Regions from separate parts of the Caldibacillus sp. 210928-DFI.2.18 genome, predicted to be linked through region 2. Evidence: riboswitches for the same ligand, from Rfam matches in the RefSeq annotation. Region 2 holds a riboswitch; the other holds the start of a gene.
The links. A riboswitch is a leader RNA that binds a small molecule or an ion and turns the genes downstream of it on or off. The one in region 2 is predicted to bind S-adenosylmethionine.
Positions count from the first base shown of each region.

Region 1 (4,610 bases), on a different contig from region 2:
CTTTTTGGCAGTACTTTTGCCTATGAAGCTGCCAAACGAGGGAAAAGGGTTAAGGTCATTGAAAAGCGGGACCATATCGGTGGCAATATTTATACTGAAAATTTGGAAGGGATTCAAGTTCATAAATACGGGGCTCATATTTTTCATACAAATAATAAAGAGATTTGGGACTATGTAAACCAATTTGCCGAATTTAATCGATACACAAATAGTCCGATTGCCAATTATAAAGGGGAAATTTATAATCTGCCTTTTAATATGAATACATTTAATAAATTATGGGGTGTGATTACCCCGGAAGAAGCAAAAGCGAAAATTGAGGAACAGAGAAAGGCTAGTGGGATTGAGAAGCCGAGGAATTTGGAGGAGCAAGCCATTTCCTTGGTTGGCACCGATATTTACGAAAAATTAATTAAAGGATATACAGAAAAACAATGGGGAAGGAAAGCGACGGAACTTCCTGCTTTTATCATCAAACGGTTGCCGGTCCGCTTTACATATGACAACAACTATTTTAATGACCGTTATCAAGGTATTCCAATTGGCGGGTATACGCAAATTGTTGAAAAAATGCTTGCAAGTGAACGAATTGATGTGGAATTGAATACCGATTTTTTTGCAAAACGTGAAGAATATTTGCAGGAATTTCCAAAAATTATTTATACCGGAATGATTGACCAATTTTTTGATTATCAATTTGGCGAATTAGAATATCGTAGTTTGCATTTTGAAACGACGATTTTAGGTCAGGAAAATTATCAAGGAAATGCGGTAGTCAATTATACGGATGCAGAAACACCTTTTACGCGAATTATTGAACATAAACATTTTGAATTTGGCAACCAACCAAAAACAGTTATTACAAAAGAATATCCGCGAATGTGGAATAAAGGCGATGAACCGTATTACCCGGTGAATGACGAAAAAAATAATGAAAAATATCGGAAATATAGCGAACTTGCCGGGCAATTGCCAAATGTTATTTTTGGCGGCAGACTTGGTATGTACAAATATTATGATATGCACCAAGTCATTGCCGCAGCCTTATCAGTCGTGAAAAAAGAATTTCATGAATGAGATTTTTCATAGAAAGTGGCTCGGAACAGTAATTCCGAGTCACTTTTTCCTAAAAGACACAATCCTGGAATTTTACAGTGTTCTCGTATTTCTTTGGCGATACCGAAATGTTTGTCACTATGCCCTGTGGTGAATGAACCTATATCTGTAGTGATCCGCAAACTTCTTTGGCGGTATTTACTTATTTTTTCTTTGCCATATGGTATAAAGAACCTAATATCTACAGTGTACCCCAGACTTCTTTTGCGATATCAATAATATATTTTAATTTTGCCCATTGCTCTTCTTCCGTTAACTTATTGCCGTGGTGAGTCGAAGCAAAACCGCATTGTGTACTAATACACAGTTGTTCAAGCGGAACATATTTGGCGGCTTCTTGTATCCGTGCTTTAATTACTTCTTTGTCTTCTAGTTTTCCGGACTTCGATGTGAAAATACCAATAACGACTTTGGGTCCGCCCTTTGGTATATATTTTAAAGGTTCAAAACCACCGGACCGTTCATCATCGTATTCAAGGAAGAAGCCGTCTACTTTTTCCTTAGCAAAAAAGGTGGGGGCGATATAATCATATGGACCCTCAAATGCCCAAGCCGATTGATAATTACCGCGGCATAGATGGGTTGTTACGATTAAGTCATCCGGTTTTCCTTCCAGTACACCATTTGCCACACGTAATGCCAAATCAATTGATTTTTGCCGTTCATCTTCCGGAATATCCGGGATACAGTAACCGGCAATCGCAACATCATCTAATTGCAGGTAACGACAGCCGGCATTATAGAATGCTTGAATCGCATCACGGTATGCTTGAATTAGATCTTTTGCAAAATCTTCAACATCCGGATAAACTTCTTCGTTTAGAATTCCCGGATAGAAAAATTGATTCGGACTCGGAATTGTCATTTTCGCAATGGCCCGGTCGCCGACAATTTCTTTAAATTCGATAAAATCTTGCAAGTGCGGATGGTTCGGATTAAAGCTGACTTTTCCAACAACGCGGACATTATATTTTTCGGTTTCGACGCCAACAAATTGATAACCTTGTTCAGGGATATACCCTTCAACCCCGTTTAAATGCTCCATAAAATCCGTATGCCAAAATCTCCGTCTGAACTCGCCATCCGTCACAGCTTTCAGACCAATTTCAATTTGTTTATCGACAATTCGTTTGATTTCTTCTGTTTCAATGGCTCTTAATTCCTCAGCTGTAATGGTTCCTTCTTGAAAGTCCTTTCTTGCTTTATGGATTCGCTCCGGACGAAGTAGGCTCCCTACTTGATCAGCTTTAAAAGGTGCTTTTGTAATTGTTTTTGTTGTCATTATGTTTCCCTCACTTTTTTATTTTTTTGTTAAGCTTGTCAATATGGTAATTCACCGGTATTGACAAATGAAAAACCTCTCTTCAAGAAAGAAGAGAGGTAAACATAACGATTATAGTTTTCGATCTCTTCTTATCTTCAAGCCAAAAGCTTTCTGGAATTGGCACAGTACTTTTAATAAGTCCGCTGCCGAGGTTTCTTCGGGCCAGTCCCTCCACCTCTCTAGATAAGAATATTTAAAAATATGAAATTAATCTTGTTTATTAATATATACGTATTATTCCTATATGTCAACTATTTTTTTAAAAAACTTGTTATGGACCTTTCGCAAATAATTTTCACCCACATATGAACTTTCTTCAAATTTTAAGCAGATGTATGAGTAAAAATAGAGAAAAATTTTTTATCCCTTCATTAGTGATCGGCTTTATCATACGTGTTGATTGTCTTCTTCCAAAATGGTGAGCATTTGCTTATAATTAGTTAGGTAGACTAATAGAGTAGGGGAAGTTCTTATGAATGTAAAAGACATCGCAAATATCCGAAAGCAATTTAAGTTAGATAATCATCTTTTGCAAGTGAAAGATATTTTTAATGTGTATATTCGAAAAGAAAGCAGTGAAATTTTTTATCAAGAATGTCATCCGTTTCCGATGTTGGACCGGGAGCAGCAAGAATTATTTATGTTGAACTTCAAAAAGGTGTTAACCGGCCAGCTGGATGTAAAACTGTTTGAGCTAAAGTTTCAGGCGGAAGCAGAGGCGCATAGCAAGGACATTCTATACGAGGCAATCCAAAACAATGATGTTGAATCCTGGAAATCACAAATGCTTCTGCTTGTTGAAAAAATGGTCAAAGATATTCAGTATGAAAAAGATATCGTAATTACGTTCATTCGCGGCGAATATTATAAACCAACCAAAAGGACGAATGAGGAGACGGAAGAACACGCAAATGATACCGTATATACCCATCCATTTATCCTTTGTAGCATAAATCGTACCGAACAGCCGAAAAAATCACTGCTTTTTGATTTTGTTGAGCTGGAGTTTAAAGCAAATGTAGTCGTCGATTCAATTATTAATTTAACATCACCAATGTCGGGATTCCTCTTTCCTTGTTTTACGGAAAATTACACTGATATTAATCATATTTTATACTCGACAGGGAAGGCAAACCAACCGGACTATCATATTATTGAGGATGTATTGAATGCGGAACCGGTGATGACCGCTCAAGACGATAAAGCAGTTTTTGAAGAAATTGTTAAAGAAGTGGTTGGTGAGGAAGTAGAACCGTCAACACTTTCGAATGTATATGAAGAAATTAATCGAATGATGGAAAAGGAAGAGGAACAAGATATTCCAAAACTCGATTATAAAGATGTTGAGCAGGTTTTGAAAGCAAGCGGAGTTGAAGATGTAAATCCGGAAAAAGTAGAAATGGCGTTTCAAAAAGTAATTGATGATGAAAAATATGAGCTAAAGGCAACAAGCTTAGTACCAAAATCGATAAAAATTCAAACAAAGGTTGCCAATATCTCAATCAGTCCGCAAGATTTGAAGTATGTTAAACAAGTAACCGTCAGCGGCAAACGTTGTATTTTAATTGAAGTTGATGAAGATGCCGTTATTGAAGGCTTTAAGCTCATACCTGAGACGTTGTTGAGTTGAAAAGGAATCGACTGGAGTAATGAATAAAACGAAGGGTGTCCAAAAGATGTTTATCTTTATGTTCACCCTTTTTTGTTGAATGCAGCTTAGTGAAAGATAACGGTTGCGGCAATATAGATTGGATTATCGTGAAAAAATACCGATGGAGTGTAAAGATACCTTTACATTTTATCGGTATTTTAGTATTATATATGTAAAGATATCTTTACTTTTTATGGAGGTTTGACTAATGCCGGTGATTAACCATATTCGAGAAATCCGTCAAAAAAAGGGGATCTCGCAAATTAAAATGGCTGAGGATTTACAAGTTACACGTCAAACGATAAATGCCATTGAAAAAAACAAGTATAATCCCAGTCTGGAATTAGCATTAAAAATCGTTGCGTATTTTAATATGCCGATTGATGAAATTTTTATTTTACAGGAGGATAAGTCTGAAATTAGCACTTGGGCATGCACCTAAAAAAGTGGGCACAGCAAATAAGCCATCTGTGGATGACTTTTTACGGAATATTCGGATTAATGGTAAAAATTAAGTTG
Region 1 covers NZ_JAJCHL010000144.1:18-4,627, reverse strand. The annotation lists gene glf (UDP-galactopyranose mutase) at 1-1,077, shown strand, start outside; gene LIZ98_RS16890 (5-methyltetrahydropteroyltriglutamate--homocysteine S-methyltransferase) at 1,298-2,398, opposite strand; SAM riboswitch class I at 2,527-2,630, opposite strand; gene LIZ98_RS16885 (DUF4317 domain-containing protein) at 2,913-4,070, shown strand; gene LIZ98_RS16880 (helix-turn-helix transcriptional regulator) at 4,300-4,533, shown strand.
Region 1: it holds a riboswitch for S-adenosylmethionine, as region 2 does, so the genes downstream of both, LIZ98_RS16890 (5-methyltetrahydropteroyltriglutamate--homocysteine S-methyltransferase) here and LIZ98_RS14815 (methionine ABC transporter ATP-binding protein) in region 2, are expected to answer to the same signal.

Region 2 (8,418 bases):
CACGAACTCTCGGGGTCAAGCGGCGAACAGTTTCCACATTATGGTCAAAAATATCCGGCTTACTGTCCATCAATGTTCGTAAGCTTTCATAATCGCCTTTCATATCAGATGGCAAAATTTCAATCGTTGTACCCGGACTTTTCCGGCGAATGGCGCGAACCGTTTCCGCAAACACAGCTGCACCGCCGTCATTTAAATCATCGCGGGCTACCGATGTGACAACGACATGCTTTAATCCCATGACGCTCACCGAATCAGCTACTCGCTCAGGTTCCGCCAAATCCAGTTCTGTCGGTCGGCCGGTAGCGACTGCACAAAAACGACAGCCGCGCGTACAAACATTTCCTAAAATCATGAATGTAGCTGTGCCTCGTTCACTCCAGCATTCATAAATATTCGGGCATCTGGCTTCTTCACAAACCGTATTTAATCGATTGCCTTTAACCAAATTTTTAATATTACCGTAAGATTGCGTCGTATTCAATTTGATTTTCAGCCATTCCGGTTTCCGTATGTATTCAGTTTCCTGTGCCAATGGTTTCACGCTCCTTGGTGGTATAATAATTCCACAAATCTGTCGCATATTTGCTCTGAGCTAACTTCTGAATTTCCTCCCACTGGTCATCCGTTAATGTCAACGGAGAAAGGTGAATTCCGAGCCCGGTCTCAAAACCTTTTTTGAAAGCTGCCACCATCGTCTCATATGTCAAAGTTTTATTTATTACATCTTTGATAGAGGTAGCCTTAGCAGCAAACTTTTCCTTCCGTCTTTTCCGCATCTCATCCGAGGAAAAAGCAAACAAATCAAAAAGCATATCAGTATCAAGACTCATTGGTAAAGACCCATGCTGCATAAGAACACCGCTCTTCCTCGTTTGTGCATTTCCGCAAATTTTCTTTCCATCGACAATCATTTCATAAAAAGATGGTTTTTCAAAACAGATGGCCGAACGTTCTTGGTCAATTTCTCGTTCGGGAATCGCAAATTCTGCCGGAACTCCTAAATTCCTATATCCTTCCAAAATGCCTTGGGATAAAACATAATACGCCTTCGTGACCGATTTCGGGATACCCGGATCACGTTCAGAAATCACAAGACTATACGTTAATTCATCATCGTGGAGAACTGCACTTCCACCGGTTAAACGTCGGACAAATTCACAATCATATTTTTTTACTGCATCAAAATTTATAGTTTTTGCCCTTTGAAAATAACCAATGGATAAAGTCGGTTTATTCCACCCGTAAAATCTGAGTGTCGGTGGAATGTTCCCTTGACTGTGCCAATTCAACAAACATTCGTCAAACGCCATATTGACAGCCGCACTTAGATGACCGGTGTCAATAAAGGCCCACTCGGTTTGCAATAAAGATTCCTCCAATCGGGAATGTCACAAATATCCATTTAATCCCAAATTTTAGTATTCCCTATTATTTTAGTATAATTTATTTAAAATGTATATAATTAATCACCAATTATGAATCGTTTATGGTATCTTTGAATTTTAGAACGACAATCAAGTGTTTTTCCAATTAGCACTTGCAATAGGTAAGTAGGTTTCATTGGATTGTATTATGTTTTCGCCGATCATTTATTTTTAAAAACGCCAAGATTCCCAATCCGCTGTACAGCTTCAACTAATCGGGCTTCATCCATTAATAAACCGACCCGGATGAACCCCTCTCCGTACTTGCCAAAACCATTACCGGGTGCAACCGCCACATCAGCTGCATCCAACAAATAATCAGCAAACGATTGACTGGTAAACCCATCCGGTACCGGAAGCCATGCGAAAAATGATCCTTTTGGGGCAGTAACATCCCAGCCGATTTGTTTGCATGCATCAACAAAAGCATTGCGCCTAGATTCATAGCGAGCAACTAACTCTTTTACACATGTTTGATCCCCGCTTAATGCGGCAATGGCTGCTTTTTGCACTGCGGGAAAAAGGCTGACATAAAGATGATCCTGAATCAAGTTTATTGCTTCGATAATGGTCGGGTTACCAACTGCGAATCCGACGCGCCAGCCGGCCATATTATAAGTTTTGGACAAAGTATACATTTCCACACCAATATCCTTTGCGCCATCCGCTTGCAAGAAACTAACCGGTTTTTTTCCGTCGAACCCAATGGCACCATAAGCGAAATCATGCATGACCGTTATCTCATGTTTTTTTGCCAATTTCACAGTTTGATTGAAAAAGTCAAGATTCGCAACAGCTCCGGTCGGATTGTTCGGGTAATTTAAGTAGAGCAGTTTTGCCGCATCCAATACATCACTGGAAATGGCATTATAATCCGGTAAAAAGTGATTTTCATCCTTCAATGGAAACAGCTCATATTCTACGCCTGCCAACACAACTCCCGATAAATAATCCGGATAGCCCGGGTCCGGTAAAAGCATGAGGTCGCCCGGGTTAAGTAAGCACATGGGAAGCTCGACCAAACCCGCTTTTGCGCCAAAAAGAATGGCCACTTCACGCACCGGATCCACATCTACATCATATTCTTTTTTGTAAAAATCACACACCGCTTCCTTTAATTCGAGAAGTCCGCGGAATGGTGAATATTTGTGCGTATTTGGATCTTCAACCGCTTTTTGTAATGCTTGAACGATATGTTTCGGTGTCGGTTGATCCGGATTCCCTTGGCCGAGGTTAATGACATCACGACCATCCTCAATGGCTTTATTCACCTTTCCGACCAAGTTTGCAAAGAATTGGGTCGGTAAACTCTTTAGCTTTTCTGAGTAGTCCATTTTATCTCACCTTTTGTATGGAAAATTGGTTTACATAATAAAGTTTATTTTAAAAAAACGAACAAAATTGGTGTTATACATGAAAATCGTTAGCATTATCCATCCAAAGAATAATTGAATATGTTTGCAATTTTAACACTAATTTTATAATCTAAAAATATATATGTCTAGTGGGTGATGATAATGAAAATGGCAATTGTACAGATGGATATTGCTTTTGGTGAACCGGAAAAAAATTTTTTGCAAGTAGAAAGTTTTATTTTACAAGCGGCTGAGCAAGATGCCGATGTGATTGTTTTCCCGGAAATGTGGAATACGGGATATGCGTTGAAAGACCTCGAAACGTTGGCAGATAAAAACGGAGAGCAGACAAAAAATATGCTTAGCCGACTTGCAAAACAACACGCTATACATGTTGTCGGCGGTTCTGTTGCAACAAAAAAAGCTCAAGGGTTCTTCAACACGATGTATGTGGCAAACAGGAATGGGGACATTGTCGCAGAATATGATAAAGCCCATTTATTTCCGTTAATGGATGAACCTGTTTATATGCAGCCCGGGCAAGCGAAAAATATTTTCAAACTGGATCGTGTAGAATGTGGCGGTGTTATTTGTTTTGATTTACGTTTCCCGGAATGGATTCGGGCACATGTGCTTGATGGAGCGAAAATAATGTTTATCCCGGCTGAGTGGCCGAAACAACGGGTGGATCATTGGGAAATCTTGTTGCAGGCCCGTGCAATTGAAAATCAATGTTTCGTTGTAGCAGTCAATCGGGTAGGAAATGACCCGGATAATGAATACAATGGGCATTCGATGATTATTTCACCGTGGGGAGAAGTGTATTTAAGCGGTGAAGAAGGAGAAGGCATCTTTTATGCAGATATCCCGCTAGACGAGGTTGATCGTGTTCGAAACACCATTCCGATTTTTCATGCACGCCGGCCGGAATTATATTAAAAAAATACTGTTGTCATGGTTCCGGTCTTAAAATTAATCTTTTGGAAAATTAATTTTGATTATAATATTGACAGACTTATTAACAATCATTAAAATAAAATTTATAAAAATTATATACGGAAAACATTTATCTTATCACGAGTGACTGAGGGACAGGCCTTATGAAGTCACAGCAACCCCCTGAAAAGGGAAGGTGCTAACTCCTGCAGATTGGTTCGCCCATCTGAGAGATAAGAGTTTGAGATCAATAGATGTCAATGCTCCTTTCAGATGAGAGGGGCATTTTTTGTTGGTGGCATTTTGTTCGTAATGGTGAACATATTGCCGAGATTCATATAGTAGGATTTTCATGGACATGAGAGAGGGGTAACCATGATTGAAATAAAGAATTTAACAAAAACATATTTTTCAAAAGATCGTGAAGTAAAAGCAGTCGATAATGTTTCTATCACTATTCACGATGGAGAAATATTTGGTATCGTCGGCTATTCGGGAGCGGGAAAAAGTTCATTATTGCGTTGTATCAATTTACTGGAACGACCGACTTCCGGAAAAATTACGGTTGATGGGGTAGATTTAACCAAGCTGGATAACAAAAGGTTACGTCAAGCACGTTTAAAAATTGGAATGATTTTCCAACACTTTAACTTGGTGAGTCAAAAAACAGTGGCAGAAAATATTGCTTTTGCATTAAAAGCATCGAAAACACCGAAAAACAGAATTGAGAAACGGGTGGATGAGCTGCTCGACATGGTTGGTCTAGCGGACAAAAAAGATGTCTATCCAGGGCAACTTAGCGGCGGGCAAAAACAGCGGGTCGGAATTGCCAGAGCATTAGCGAACAATCCAAAAGTCCTGCTATGTGATGAAGCAACATCGGCATTGGATCCAACGACGACAAAATCAATTTTAAATTTGCTTAAAAAAATTAATAAAGAGTTGAATATTACGATTGTTATCATTACTCATGAAATGGATGTCGTCAAAGAAATCTGTCACCGCATGGCAATTATGGAGAATGGGAGAATCGTGGAACAGGGGAATGTGTATGATATTTTTGCTTCCCCGAAAGAACAGCTGACGAAGGAATTTATTCAAAGTGTCGTATCCTTTGATTTACCGAAAGCAACTTTACGATTGGTGAAAGGAACCTTAGTGAAGTTGCTGTTTAGGGGTGAGGTTGCCGGTGAAGGGGTGGTATCGGAAACATTAAAGAAGTTTCAAATTAACGGAAATTTTCTACATGGTTCCATTGAATACATCCAGGAACGGCCACTGGGAATTTTTATTATGGAACTTACCGGCGATCAAGAAGAAATAAATAAAGCGATTCACTATATTGAACATCGAAATGCGGAAGTAGAGGTGCTGAACAATGGAATTTGATGTTGCCCATTTAGTTGAAATGCTGCCGGAAATACAGACTTCATTTTTACAAACATTGTACATGGTGGGAATTTCCTTACTAGTCTCCTTGTTGATTGGACTGCCATTAGGGTTCTTGCTTTTTGTAACAGACAAAGGTTTATTTTGGCAAAACCGGGTAATTAACTCAGTAATCGGATTTATTGTGAACGTCATCCGTTCGATCCCATTTATTATATTACTTGTTGCCTTAATCCCGTTAACCATCTTCCTTGTAGGGACAACGATTGGACCTACAGCAGCAAGTGTCTCTTTGTCGGTTGCGGCCATTCCGTTTTTTGCCCGGCTTGTGGAAAGTGCGTTGCGGGAAATTGATTACGGGGTGATTGAAGCAGCCATTGCAGCCGGTGGAACCCCTTGGATGATTATTAAGGATGTTCTTTTACCGGAAGCAAAATCCGGAATCGTTTCCAGTGTAACAATTACAATTATTAGTCTGGTCGGAACTTCGGCTATGGCCGGTACAGTTGGAGGCGGCGGAATCGGTGACTTGGCAATCCGCTTTGGTTATTACCGTTACGACGACACCATCATGTTCACAACCGTTATTATCCTCATTATACTTGTCCAAATCATTCAAGTGATCGGGGATTTGTTGGCAAGAGCTGTTAATAAAAACAAATAAGACTAAGGTAACATGCTGCTTAATAATCTTGCAGTTATATAAAAAATATGATGGAGGAAATAAAATGAAAAAAATAAAATGGTTTCTGATTGCTTTATCTACAATTTTCTTACTTGCTGCTTGCGGAAACAGTGGGAGCAAAGAATCATCAGGAAGTAAGGAACATGCAGAAAAGAAAGAAATAAAAATCGGTGCAACAGCCGGTCCATATGCAGACATGGTGAAAAAAGCAATTAAACCCGAATTGGAAGAAAAAGGATATAAGGTGGAATTTGTTGAATTCAGTGATTACATTCAACCAAATATCGCCTTGAATCAAGGAAGTATTGATGCTAATCTATTCCAACACACGATCTATCTGGAAAACTTTGAAAAGGAAAACAATATGGACTTATCTGCCTTAATCACAGTTCCAACAGCACCGATGGGCGTTTATTCAAACGTATTCCGTTCTATTGATGAAGTAAAAAACAAAGCGACTGTTGCGATTCCGAATGATCCGACAAATGCGGCCAGAGCATTTAATACACTCCGGGATGCGGGCTTACTAGAAATTAGTAAAGATGCGGATCCATTAACTGTCTCTGAAAAGGACGTTACCAGCAATCCAAAAAATCTGGTATTCCAACCGCTTGAAGCAGGACAACTTCCTCGTGCTGTTGAAAGTGCAGATTTATCAACAGTTCCAGGGAATTTTGCGATTGCAGCAGGGATGAATTTATTAGACGCACTTACATTAGAAAATATGGATGATAAATATCGAAATGTCGTTGCAGTCAAAGCTGAAAATGAAAATAGTCAATTCGCCAAAGATATCATTGAAGTTGTTCAATCGGATGATTTTGAAAAAGTTATCGATTCAGAGTTTAAAGGCTTTGGAAAACCGACTTGGATGGAAAAATAAACCGTTATCGAATGAAAGGGGGTGAATTAAGCTGCCCCTTTTCCATGAACACTTATAAAAACCGGGACAATGATGTTAAAGGTTGATAAAAAGAACCAGACTGAGAATCTGAAAAACCATCCAAAAGGTTGATAAAAAGAACCATTCCAAGGTCGATTAGCTACCATATGTTGTTTTGTGTGAGGGAATGGCTAAACGTCCCCTTTCTTTATGAATTATGCAGATTACGCCTACAGTTGTTCAAGCAAAAACCTGGTTGCTAATGTAACACAGTTGACCTTAACAAAATCTTCCGCCATCTGACACTACAGTTGTTCCAGTAAAACCTGATTACTAATGCAACTCCTTGCTTCTGGTTATGCTTTGGTCGCTTGTTAACACGGTATTTTGCACGGAATGAGGGTCAACATACTCCACTTTATAGCCAATTATGGCAAAAATAATGCCAATAATTGGTACTGTGTAGTTCAGCACCGCATATGGAATATAATCAAACGGGTTAACCATTAACGTTGATGCAATAAACACGCCGCAGGTATTCCAAGGAACAAGCGGGGATGTTAGAGTCCCTGCATCTTCCAAAGCTCTTGACAAATTTTTCGATTTTAAATGATATTTTTTAAAAGCGGCAGGAAACATCCTTCCCGGTAATAGGATAGAGATATATTGTTCGGCACAAACCACATTGGTGAAAAAAGATGAGAATTCTGTTATAGGAATTAAACTTTTAGCCGATTTAGCAACCTTCATGATTTTATTTAAAATAACATCCAGCATACCTGTAGATTCCATGATTCCTGCGAATGACATTGCCACAATCGTTAATGACACGGTGTACATCATGTCTTCAATTCCGCCGCGATTGAACAATTCATCCACCAACTTATTTCCGGTTTCAATGCTATAGCCGTCTGTCAGGGCTATTATTGCATTGGAAACCTGATCTCCTTGAACAAAAACTTGGCAAAACCAACCTAAAAAGGCACCCGTTAATAAGGCTGGCAACGCAGGAACCTTTTTTGCCACCATGAGAATAATAATAACGGGTACAAGCAAAAGCCAAGGTGAAATGACGAAAGCTTGATCCATTACTGTTAAAATTTCATCAATATTGGTTCCGTTCATGTCATGTTGACCAATATTTCTTCCTAATATGTAGTAAACAATAAGGGCAATAATTAATCCGGGGATGGTTGTGTATATCATATGTTTTATATGTTCAAATAAATCCGTTTCCGTAATCCCGGACGCTAGATTTGTCGTATCCGATAATGGTGACATTTTATCGCCAAAATAAGCACCGGAAATGATTGCACCGGCTACCATAGGGGCAGATATTCCCATGCTGAGACCGATGCCCATGCCGGCAACACCGATCGTTCCCATTGTTGACCAAGAGCTGCCGATGGACAAAGAGACGATACAACATAGAATACAAATACTTACTAGAAATAAGGAAGGGGAAACTAATTTGAGCCCATAATAAATCATGGTGGCAATAATTCCGCCGCCAATCCATGAACTTATGATTAAGCCAACTGTCATGATAATTAAAATGGCCGGTAGTGCAAGACGGATTGCATCATAAATCCCTTTTTCAATCGTCATCCAATCGTAACCATATTTCCAAGCAATAAGCCCTCCGACAACAGCCCCGATAATTAGCGGTACATGAACACCACCTTCAAAAACAATAACCACCAAAGCCATTGAGGATATCATAAAAAGTAATGGTAGTATGGC
Region 2 covers NZ_JAJCHL010000090.1:3,014-11,431, reverse strand. The annotation lists gene lipA (lipoyl synthase) at 1-535, opposite strand, end outside; gene LIZ98_RS14830 (lipoate--protein ligase family protein) at 519-1,313, opposite strand; gene LIZ98_RS14825 (pyridoxal phosphate-dependent aminotransferase) at 1,589-2,761, opposite strand; gene LIZ98_RS14820 (carbon-nitrogen family hydrolase) at 2,945-3,721, shown strand; SAM riboswitch class I at 3,851-3,958, shown strand; gene LIZ98_RS14815 (methionine ABC transporter ATP-binding protein) at 4,094-5,107, shown strand; gene LIZ98_RS14810 (methionine ABC transporter permease) at 5,097-5,771, shown strand; gene LIZ98_RS14805 (MetQ/NlpA family ABC transporter substrate-binding protein) at 5,836-6,675, shown strand; gene nhaC (Na+/H+ antiporter NhaC) at 7,009-8,418, opposite strand, start outside.